One region of the Arthrobacter sp. STN4 genome, then DNA from elsewhere that is predicted to be linked to it. Evidence: riboswitches for the same ligand, from Rfam matches in the RefSeq annotation. Region 1 holds a riboswitch; the other holds the start of a gene.
The links. Region 1 has a riboswitch for S-adenosylmethionine ahead of MMF96_RS05135 (bifunctional o-acetylhomoserine/o-acetylserine sulfhydrylase). Riboswitches for the same ligand answer to the same signal wherever they lie in the genome.
Positions count from the first base shown of each region.

Region 1 (5,321 bases):
GAGGCACGCCGGAAGACCGTGCTGGAGTCCGTCCACGCCCTCGGCAAGCTGACGGAACAGCTGCGCGCCGCGATCGAGGCCGCCGCGACCAAGTCCGACCTCGAGGACCTGTACCTGCCCTACAAGTCCACGCGCAAGACCAAGGCCGACGCCGCCCGGGAGGCGGGCCTGGAACCGCTGCTTGACTCGCTCCTGAAGAATCCTGCGCAGGCCCCCGCCGTCGTGGCAGACGCGTACCTCAACCCGGACCATGCCGTGGCAAGCGCCGACGACGCGCTGGCCGGCGCCCGCGCCATCCTGATCGAACGCGCGGGCCAGGATGCGGCCCTGGTGGGGGAGCTGCGCGAGCGGCTGTGGAAGACCGGCCGGCTGCGCTCCAGCGTGAAGGCCGGCAAGGATGCCGCCGGGGAGAAGTTCAAGGACTACTTTGACTTTGCCCAGCCGCCGCACACGCTGCCCAGCCACCGGGTCCTGGCGCTGTTGCGCGGGGAAAAGGAGGGCGTCCTGTCCCTGGACCTGGCGGAGGCGGACACGCGCGACGCCGACGCCCAGGCCCAGGCACGCGCCCGGTACGAAAGCGCCGTGGCGCACTCCCTCGGCATCACCGGGTCCGGCCGGGCCGCCGACACCTGGCTCATGACGGGCGCCCGTCTGGCCTGGCGCACCCGCATCCTCACCCGCCTCTCCGTGGACCTGCGCGTGCGGCTGTTCCAGGCCGCCGAGGAGGAATCCGTGCGCGTGTTTGCCGCCAACCTGCGCGACGTCCTGCTCGCCGCGCCGGCCGGCAACCGTGCCACGCTGGGCCTGGACCCGGGCCTGCGCACCGGCACGAAGGTGGCCGTGGTGGACGGCACCGGCAAGGTCACCGCGACGGACACCATCTACCCGCACGCCCCGGCCAAGCGCTGGAACGAGGCCCTCGCAACGCTCGTGGCGCTGGCTGAAACACACCAGGTGGAGCTCATCGCCATCGGCAACGGCACGGCCAGCCGCGAGACCGACAAGCTGGCCGTCGAGCTGCTCGCCGAACTCAAGCGCCGCAACCCGGGCCGCGTGGTCGCCAAGCTGGTGGTCTCCGAGGCGGGCGCCTCCGTCTACTCGGCCTCCGCCCTGGCCGGGGCCGAGCTGCCCGGCATGGACGTCTCCCTTCGCGGCGCCGTCTCCATTGCCCGCCGCCTGCAGGACCCGCTCGCGGAACTGGTCAAGATCGACCCGAAGTCCATCGGCGTGGGCCAGTACCAGCACGACCTCACCCCGGCCAAGCTGGAACGCTCGCTGGACGCCGTCGTCGAGGACTGCGTGAATGCCGTGGGCGTGGACCTCAACACCGCCTCGCCCGCGCTCCTGGCGAGGGTGGCCGGCGTCGGGACCCTGCTGAGTGAAAACATTGTGGCGCACCGGAACGAAAACGGCCCGTTCACCAAGCGCCGCGAACTGCTCAAGGTGGCCCGGCTGGGCCCCAAAGCGTACGAACAGTGCGCCGGCTTCCTGCGCATCACCGGGGGAGCGGAGCCGCTGGACGCCTCCAGCGTGCACCCCGAAGCGTACGGGGTGGCGCGGAAAATCCTGGCTGCCGTGGGTGCGGACAAGGCGGAAATCTCCGGCGGCGTGGCTGCCGTGGCAACAGTCGACCCGCAGGCCTTTGTGGAGGGCGCGTTCGGCCTGCCCACCGTAAAGGACATCGTGGCCGAGCTGCAGAAGCCCGGACGCGACCCCCGCCCCCGCTTTGAAACGGCCACCTTCACCGAGGGCATCGAAAAGATCACCGACCTTTACCCCGGCATGATCCTGGAGGGCACCGTCTCCAACGTGGCGGCCTTCGGCGCGTTCGTGGACATCGGCGTGCACCAGGACGGGCTGGTCCACGTTTCGGCCATGAGCAATTCCTTCGTCTCCGACCCCCACACCGTAGTCAAGTCCGGACAGGTGGTGCGCGTGAAGGTGCTCGAGGTGGAGCCGGAGCGCAAGCGCATCTCGCTGACCCTGCGGCTGGATGACGAGGCGAAGGCCGCAGGACCCCGCCAGGCCCGGCCGGCCGAGGGTTCCCGCCAGGCCAAGGGGTCCGGCCAGGCCCGGCCGGCGGCCACCGCCATGGCCGAGGCCCTGCGCCGTGCGGGATTGGGGAAGTGACCACACCGGGGCGCTTCACATGTTCGGCACCGTGCAGGTTTGGCGCGAAAAGTCCAGCACATCTTCGCGCAGGGGTCATATAACCGTCATAATGTTGCAGCTTTGCGGGCCGGTCTCGCACACTGGTAGCAGGTCATGAGTGCCTGCGACAAGCCCCGGCTCGCAGGCCGGCAACCCTCCTTTCCGCGGCGGGGTGCCCCGGGTGAAGACCAGGCGTTGGGCCAGCCGGCCCCAACGCAAGCGCGGGCCGCAACTTCCAAGCCCGGCCCCCGTCGGTCCCTCGGACCAGGCGGGGCCATACTTGGACGGCCTCTAGTGTGTAAGGAGCTCACCATGAGCAACGCATGGTCCTTTGAAACCCGTCAGATCCATGCCGGCCAGGAGCCGGACGCCGCCACCGGCGCCCGGGCGCTGCCGATCTACCAGACGACGTCGTTCGTGTTCCCTTCCACGGAGAGCGCTGCTGCCCGCTTTGCGCTTTCCGAGCTGGAGCCCATTTACACGCGCATCGGCAACCCCACCTCCGACGCCGTGGAACAGCGCGTCGCCAACCTGGAGGGCGGCGTCGGCGCCCTGCTGCTCGCCTCCGGCCAGGCCGCCACGACGTTTGCCATCCTGAACCTCGCCCAGGCCGGCGACCACATCGTCTCCAGCCCCAGCGTCTACGGCGGCACCTTCAACCTGCTGGCCCACACGCTGAAGAAGCTTGGCATCGAGGTCACCTTCGTCTCCGACCCGGACAACCTGGACGAATGGCGCTCCTCCGTCCGGCCCAACACGAAGGCGTTCTTTGGCGAGACGGTCTCCAACCCGCGCCAGGACGTGCTCGACCTGGAAAACATCAGCGCCATCGCGCACGACGCCGGTGTGCCGCTCATCGTGGACAACACCCTGGCCACCCCGTACCTGATCCGCCCCCTGGAATGGGGTGCGGACATCGTGATCCACTCCGCCACCAAGTACCTGGGCGGCCACGGCAACGCCATCGGCGGTGTGATTGTCGACGGCGGCAAGTTCGACTTTGCCGCCAGCCCGGAGAAGTTCCCCGGTTTCAACACCCCCGACGAAAGCTACAACGGCCTGGTGTACGCCCGTGACCTCGGCGTGGGCAGCGCCCTGGGGGCAAACCTGGCCTACATCCTCAAGGCCCGCGTGCAGCTGCTGCGCGACCTCGGCTCCGCCATTTCCCCCTTCAACGCCTTCCTCATCGCACAGGGCATCGAGACGCTGAGCCTGCGCGTGGAACGCCACGTCAGCAATGCCGTGAAGGTGGCCGAATGGCTCGAGGCCAACGAAAACGTCGAGGCGGTTGCCTACGCCGGCATCCCCTCCAGCCCCTGGTTTGAGCGCGGCCGCAAGTACAGCCCCAAGGGCACCGGCGCCATCGTCTCCTTTGACATCAAGGGCGGGCTGGACGCCGGCCGCCGCTTCGTGGACGGCCTGGAGCTCCACTCCCACGTCGCGAACCTCGGCGACGTGCGCTCCCTGGTGATCCACCCGGCGTCGACCACCCATGCACAGCTGAGCGAGGAGCAGCGGCTCGCCGCCGGCGTCCGCCCCGGACTGGTCCGCCTGTCCGTCGGGCTGGAAGGCGTTGAGGACATCATCGCCGATCTCGAGGCCGGATTCCGCGCAGCCAAAACTGCGTGAGTGCCATGGAAAGGACGGCTGCGGAGGACAGCGTGTTTAGCCCGGACACCGACCCCGGAACGCCCGGCCCCGGAGGCAGCCCCTGGTCTGCCGCCGTCGGGCAGGGCGGCGGCGTGCTGCGCAGCGTGAACATCGGCAGCCTGCCGCTGGAGGCCGGGGGCGAACTGCCTGCCGTCACGGTGGCCTACGAATGCTGGGGCACGCTGGACGCCGCAGGCAGCAACGCCGTCCTCATCCAGCATGCCCTCACCGGCAGCACGCACGTCAGCCGCGGCGACTCCGAGGAGGACGGCTGGTGGGAGGGCCTGGTCGGTCCCGGCGCCGTGGTCGACACCAACAAGTATTTTGTGGTGGCGGCAAACATGCTCGGCGGCTGCTACGGCACCACGGGCCCGTCCAGCATTGCCGACGACGGCGCGCCCTACGGCTCACGCTTCCCCTTCGTCACGATCCGCGACTCGGTCCACGCCGAGGCGCGGCTGGCCGATGCCCTGGGCGTCACCGCCTGGCACGCCGTGATCGGTGGATCCATGGGCGGCGCCCGCGCCCTTGAATGGGCCGTGACGTTCCCCGAGCGGGTTCAGCGCTGTGCCGTCGTGGCGGCGTGCGCGGCCAGCACGGCCGAACAGATCGCCTTTGCCCAAGCGCAGGTGCTGGCCATCCGGCAGGACGCGAACTTTGCCGGCGGGGACTACTACGACGGCGCGGCGCCCGTCCTGGGTCTCGGGCTGGCCCGGCGGATTGCCCACATCACGTACAGGTCGGAGCAGGAGATGGGTGCCCGCTTTGGGCGCTCCGTGCAGCCCGGCGAGGACCCGCTGGGGCACGCCCGGCTGCGGCCTGCCGCCGGGGGTTCCGTGGAGGGGCGGTACCAGGTGGAAAGCTACCTGGACCACCAGGCGCGCAAGCTGGTCACCCGCTTCGACGCCAACAGCTATGTGGCGATCACCGAGGCGCTCATGAGCCACGACGTCACGCGCGGCCGCGGCACGCTGGGCGAGGCCCTGGCCCGCACCGAGGGCGTGGAGTTCCTGGTGGCAGCGGTCAGCAGCGACCGGCTGTACTTCCCGGCGCAGTCGGCGGAACTGGCTGCCGCCCTTCCCGGCGAGGTCCGGGTGCGCCACATCGACTCCGCCATCGGCCACGACGGCTTCCTGACCGAGGTGGGCGCCGTCGGCGAACTGCTCCGGGAGTCCTTCTTCGCGGAGTAGTCCGGCGGGGCCGCCGGGCCTGGCGCCGGGCGGTTCCCGGGCCGGGACGCGGCCGGCGCCTAGAAGTTTTTGAAGATCGCTTCGCGGTGGGCTGCGTACTGTTCGGCCGTGACCTGGCCGGCGCGGCGGGCGGCATCGAGGGCATCCAGCTGCCGCTTGAGCTCGGCCTCGGCCCTCATGCGCTCGTTGGCGAAGCCCATCGACTGTTGCCCCTGGGCGTTGTCGTAGGCCTTCATCGGGACGCCGTTGAGCAGCGTTCCGCCATGTGGGATCGGCGGATCCTGCCGGACGGTCCGGGACTGGATTCCGCGGGGCGGGGCATTGCGGGTG
Region 1 covers NZ_JAKZGX010000004.1:151,320-156,640, forward strand. Annotated here, with positions in the region: gene MMF96_RS05130 (Tex family protein) at 1-2,130, shown strand, start outside; SAM riboswitch class IV at 2,262-2,379, shown strand; gene MMF96_RS05135 (bifunctional o-acetylhomoserine/o-acetylserine sulfhydrylase) at 2,464-3,780, shown strand; gene MMF96_RS05140 (homoserine O-acetyltransferase) at 3,786-4,991, shown strand; gene MMF96_RS05145 (hypothetical protein) at 5,051-5,321, opposite strand, start outside.

Region 2 (5,321 bases), on a different contig from region 1:
GCGGAGGTGGGCATTGCCGTGGTTGCCGGCGGGTATGAATCCAGCGGCGAGGCCCGCCCGTACAACACGCTGGTGGCCGTGGACGAGGACGGCGCCATCCTGGGCACCTACCGCAAGCTGCACCTCTACGACGCGTTTTCCTACCAGGAGTCGCGCCGGATCAAGCCCGGCGACAAAGGGGTGACGCTGGTGCAGATCGGCGGCTTCCAGGTGGGCATCATGACCTGCTACGACCTCCGTTTTCCGGAACTGGCCCGGGCGCTGGCGGTGGCCGGTGCGGACCTGGTGTGCGTGGCCGCGGCCTGGTTCAAGGGCGACCACAAGGTGGAGCACTGGGAGACGCTGCTGAAGGCCCGTGCCATCGAAAACACGGTGTGGATCGCCGCGGCCGGCACGTCCAGCGACCACTGCATCGGGCACTCGGCCGTGCTGGACCCCATGGGCATACCGCAGGACTTCCTGGCCGACGAGGCCGAAGGCGTCGCCACGGCGGACGTGACGCACAAGCGCATCGAGGAAGTGCGCGAATTCCTGCCCGTGCTGCGAAACCGGCGCTTTGAAGGGAATTCAGCGGTGGTCCCGGCCGGATGAAAATATGCCATTGACGGCACGGGTCCACGTGGTTAGTGTCAGCATTAAGGGCAGGAGGAGACCATGAACGATTCCAGGATTTGGGCCGCGCTTGAGCCGCTGCATCCGTCGGCGTTGGAAGACATGCCGATGGACGGCACATGGCTGAAGCCCCCCTACAGCAACGACGCCGGCGGCCGTGCCGTGGTGTGCAACGACGGCGACTTCCAGTTTGTGGTGGTCGACCGGAAGAAGGGCTCCGTGCACTTTGTCTGCGAGGATGACGAGTCCCTCATCGCCTCCAGCCTGGACACCTTTGTGAAAATCGTGACCGCCTGGGGGGCCATTGACCGCGACGTCCCCGGCCCCGAGGACGACGAGGAGTTTTCGGAAGTCCGCAAGTCCTTCGAATCGCAGTTGAAGGTGCTGGACCCGCCGGCCGCGGGCCTCAACGAGTTTTGGTCCCTGTACACGGAGGAACTGACCAGCGACGATTACGTGGACTTCGACGACCTTGACGATGAGGAAGAGGAAGAACGCGAAACCGACACCGGGGACAATGACCGCCCCGGCGCCGACGAGTCGTTCAGCGTCGCCTAGCCCCCCGGAGCCCTGGCGCTGCCGCAGCCCCGCAACTGGGTCGCAGTAGTTGCGGTTTTATCAACTGGTTCCAGTTGACGTGCTGTAACTATTGCGACCCAGCTCTGCGTTTACCGCCAGAGGCGTCGCGAGGCGATTTCCGCACCCTGCCCGAGGGCCTGCAGCTTCGCCGCCGCGATCTGCGGGTGGACGCGTCCGCCCAGCCCGCAGTCGGTGGAGGCGATGACCGCCTCCCGGCCCACCACGGAGGCGAAGCGCTCAATGCGGTCCGCCACCAGCTCCGGATGCTCCACCACGTTCGTGGCATGGGAGACGACGCCGGGGATGATCGACTTGCCCTCCGGCAGCTTCTTGTCCTGCCAGATCTTCCATTCATGCTCGTGGCGCACGTTGGCGGCCTCGAAGGAATAGGCGCCGGCGTTGATGGCCAGCACCTCGTCCAGGATGTCCGCGAAGGGGATGTCGGTGGTGTGCGGCCCGTGCCAGGAACCCCAGCACACATGCAGCCGGATCTTCTCCTGCGGCAGCCCGCGCAAGGCGTGGTTGGTGGCCTCGACCCGCAGTTGGATGAACTTCTTGTAGTCCGCCAGGGCCGGTTCCGGGTTCACCTGGTCCCAGCTTTCGGCCAGTGACGGGTCGTCGAGCTGGACGGTCAGCCCGGCGTCGATGATGGCCTTGTACTCCTCCCGCATGGCGTCGGCACAGGCATAGAGCAGTTCCTCGTCGCTGGCGTAGTAGTCGTTGGCCAGCCGGGCGCAGGAACCAGGGGACAGGGCTGCCATGAAGCCCTCGGACAGGCCGGCCGCAGCCAGGCCCCGTCCCAGGTTGGCCACGTCCGAGGCAACCTGGGCCTGGCCGGTGTATGTCAGCGGCCCCACGATCTTGGGCTGCGTGGTGGCCTTGCGGTGGGCCAGGATGCCGGAGGCCGGGTCGCTGTAGGCCTCGTTGAACCTCTGCCGGTCGCGGCGGTCCGGAAAGGAGGTCAGCACCACGTTGCCGGGCGAGGACCGGTGCACCTCGGCGTCGGCCCAGCGGTCCACGTTGGTCGCTTCCAGGCCGCCGAGGCGCCCGAAGGAGTAATTCCACCAGGCACCGTAATCGACCGCGTTCGACATGGTGTGGCCGTATTCGCCGTCGTTGGGGATGTCAATGCCGGCAGCCTGCTGGCGCGCCACGATGTCCACCACCGATTCGGTGAGGAGGTCCCGGTAGCCGGCGGTGTCGCCGCTGGCCCCGCGCTCGGCGTTGGCCGCCAGGAGGGCGGGGGTGCGGGGCAGGGAGCCGGCATGGGTGGTGCGGATGTGGTCGGTGTTTAAAGCCACGGGTGGAGTCCTTTCCATCGTTTCTGGCGGTAGCACCGTTCCGCCGCCCACCCGGTGGAGGGTGGGCCTTGGAGGGTTGCTGCGGCGTCGCTGAGCCAGATCTCTCGGCCGCTCGGGATGGTCGGAACCATTCTGCCAAGGCGGGGGCCGCCTGCCAAAATCATTGCGGCCCGTTTCGCGCCCGCGTCGGCGGCGGGCCTGGATGCGGTAGGCCCGGCAGGGCCGTAGGGTTGGTTCCATGGCACATGTCAACGACCCCGCAACGATCCACCGCCTGCTGACAACGCCGGCCCGCTGGGCCGTGGTGGGACTGTCAAACAACCCGCTCCGGGCCGCGGTGGGCGTATCGCTTTTCCTCCAGCAGCACCTGGGCCAGGAGATCATCCCGGTGAGCCTGAAGGGCGACGACGTCCACGGGGCCAAGGGCTACAAGCTGCTCGCGGACATCCCGGGGGCCATCGACGTCGTCGATTGTTTCGTGAACTCCACCAAGGTGGGGGCCGTGGTGGACCAGGCCATCGCCGTGGGCGCCAAGGCCGTTTGGCTGCAGTTGGGCGTCATCGACGAAGCCGCGGCGCGCCGTGCGGAGGACGCCGGGCTGGAGGTGGTCATGGACACCTGCCCCATGATCGAGGCCCGGGCCCTGGGCCTGTAGGAAGCTGCGAAAGCCGACATGCCCCACCACCTCCGCGCCGCACCGAACACCGCCCGCCGGATTGCCTTGGCCGCCGCCGTGGTGGTGGTGCTCGCCGTCCTGGCCCTCGGGGCGGTGCGCTTCCTGGGCCAACGCACGACGCCGGCCGGCACCTCCGGCGCAACGGGCGCCCCGGCGTCGTCCCCGCCAAGCGGCCGGCCGGAGGGGCTCCGGACGGCGCGGCCCGGCGCCGTGGACGGGCTGGTGCCCGACTACAAGCTGCCGCCCATTGAAAACGGCATGGTCCCGGTCATCACCAGGATCCCCACCCAACAAAAAGTGGTGTTCCTGACCATTGACGACGGCCAGGTGAAGCGGAAATCGGACCTGGCGCTGCTGGAGCGGGACCACCTCAAGGCATCTCTTTTCCTGGCGCACGTGTTCATTGCCGGGCACTCGCAGTTTTACCAGGCCTACCTTGATGCCGGGTTCCGGATCGAAGACCACACCCTGACCCACAACCTGGGGTTCGTCAAGCTCCCGTACGCGCAGGTCAAGGCCGAGATCTGCGGCATGGCAGACTACGAGGAGAAGTACTTTGGCCGCCGGCCGGTCTTCTTCCGGCCGCCGGGCGGACCGTACACCAAGGCCGTGCGCCGGGCCGCGGCCGAATGCGGCATGAAGGCCATCATCGACTGGCAGGCGCGGGCCAACGCAGGCTCAATGCAGTACCAGGTGGGCCATGTGCTGCGCCCGGGCGACATTGTGCTCATGCACTTCCGGCCCGAATTTCCGACGGACCTGGCGGCCTTTGTGAAGGCGCAGAAGGCGGCCGGGCTGAAGGTGGTGCTGCTCGAGGACTACCTGGGCGTCAGCTAGGGCCGGTGCCCGGGCCGGCCGTGCCCCGCGTAGTGCCCCGCGCCGTGCCGGACGGGTAGCCTTGGAAACATGACCAGGACCGTCTACTACACCGCCAGCACGCTCAACGGCTTTTTGGCCGACCCGGACAACTCGCTTGCCTGGCTGTTTGCCGTGGACGACGCCGGCGCACCGGACATTGCCGCCTTCATGGACGGCATGGGTGTCCTGGTGGAGGGCTCCACCACCTACGAATGGGTGCTGCGCGAGGAGAAGCTGTTGGAAAATCCCGCGCGATGGCAGCAGCTTTACGGGACGAGGCCCACGTACGTTTTCACCACGCGCGCGCTGCCCGTGCCCGACGGCGCCGACGTCCGCCTTGTCCGCGGCCCCGTCGCGGATGCCCTGCCGGACATTGTGGCGGCGGCGGGGGAGCAGGACGTCTGGGTGGTGGGCGGCGGCGAGCTGGCCGGCCAGTTCCTGGACATCGGCGCCCTCGACGGGCTGGTGGTCACCCTGGCACCCGCCCTGCTGGCCGGCGGGGCCCCGATGCTGCCACGCAACCTGGGTCCGGACCGCCTGGAACTGCGGGGCGCCGACATGTTCGGGCAGTTTGCCCAGCTGAGCTACGCCGTGAAAAAAGCAGCGCCGGTGGGCCCGTGAGCATCTCAGCCGATGCCTTGCGGGCCGCGGCCCTGAAGTTCCCCGGCATCTACGAAGACTTCCCCTTTGGCCCGGAAACATCGGTCTTCAAGGTCAGGGCGCCCAGCAGCGGCGGTGACCGCCGGGTGGGAAAGGTGTTTGCGCTGGGCGACCTGGGCCAGGAGGTCCTGTCCATCAGCCTCAAGTGCGATCCCCTCCTGGCCGCACAGCTGCGTGCGGCCAACCCGGGCATCATCCCCGGCTACCACCTCAACAAACGGCACTGGAACACCGTGGATTGTTCCGTGGTGGAGTCGGGGATGGTGCTGGACATGCTCGAGGATTCCTACGACCTGGTGGTGGCCGGACTGCCGCGAAAACAACAATCAGCCCTGGAGTGGAGTGCCCGTGTTGCCAAAGACTAGCCGTGGCGGCTTGAATTACCCCGAACTTGGACGGACCCGCCTGAACGCGGAACTGCCCTCAGGGCAGGGGCGGTGGCCGGACGGCTTTGGCCACGTGGACCGGCAGATCCGCGTCGGCTCCGGGGACGCCGCCTTCAAGGCGCTGGCGGAGGGCATCCTGACATGGCAGATCCAGCGCCGCGCCGGCCTCCGGGTGGCAGCGCCCCCGCGCGCCGTGGTGGGGGCGCGGGTGGTGAGCGGCTTCGGCGTCGGCGACCTCCGGATGCCGGT
Region 2 covers NZ_JAKZGX010000001.1:238,265-243,585, forward strand. Annotated here, with positions in the region: gene MMF96_RS01205 (carbon-nitrogen hydrolase family protein) at 1-591, shown strand, start outside; gene MMF96_RS01210 (SUKH-4 family immunity protein) at 655-1,170, shown strand; gene MMF96_RS01215 (cobalamin-independent methionine synthase II family protein) at 1,281-2,492, opposite strand; SAM riboswitch class I at 2,504-2,616, opposite strand; gene MMF96_RS01220 (CoA-binding protein) at 2,731-3,147, shown strand; gene MMF96_RS01225 (polysaccharide deacetylase family protein) at 3,166-4,005, shown strand; gene MMF96_RS01230 (dihydrofolate reductase family protein) at 4,075-4,647, shown strand; gene MMF96_RS01235 (MmcQ/YjbR family DNA-binding protein) at 4,644-5,051, shown strand; gene MMF96_RS01240 (DUF1990 domain-containing protein) at 5,035-5,321, shown strand, end outside.
Region 2: linked by a shared signal. The riboswitch ahead of MMF96_RS01215 (cobalamin-independent methionine synthase II family protein) and the one ahead of MMF96_RS05135 (bifunctional o-acetylhomoserine/o-acetylserine sulfhydrylase) in region 1 are both predicted to bind S-adenosylmethionine.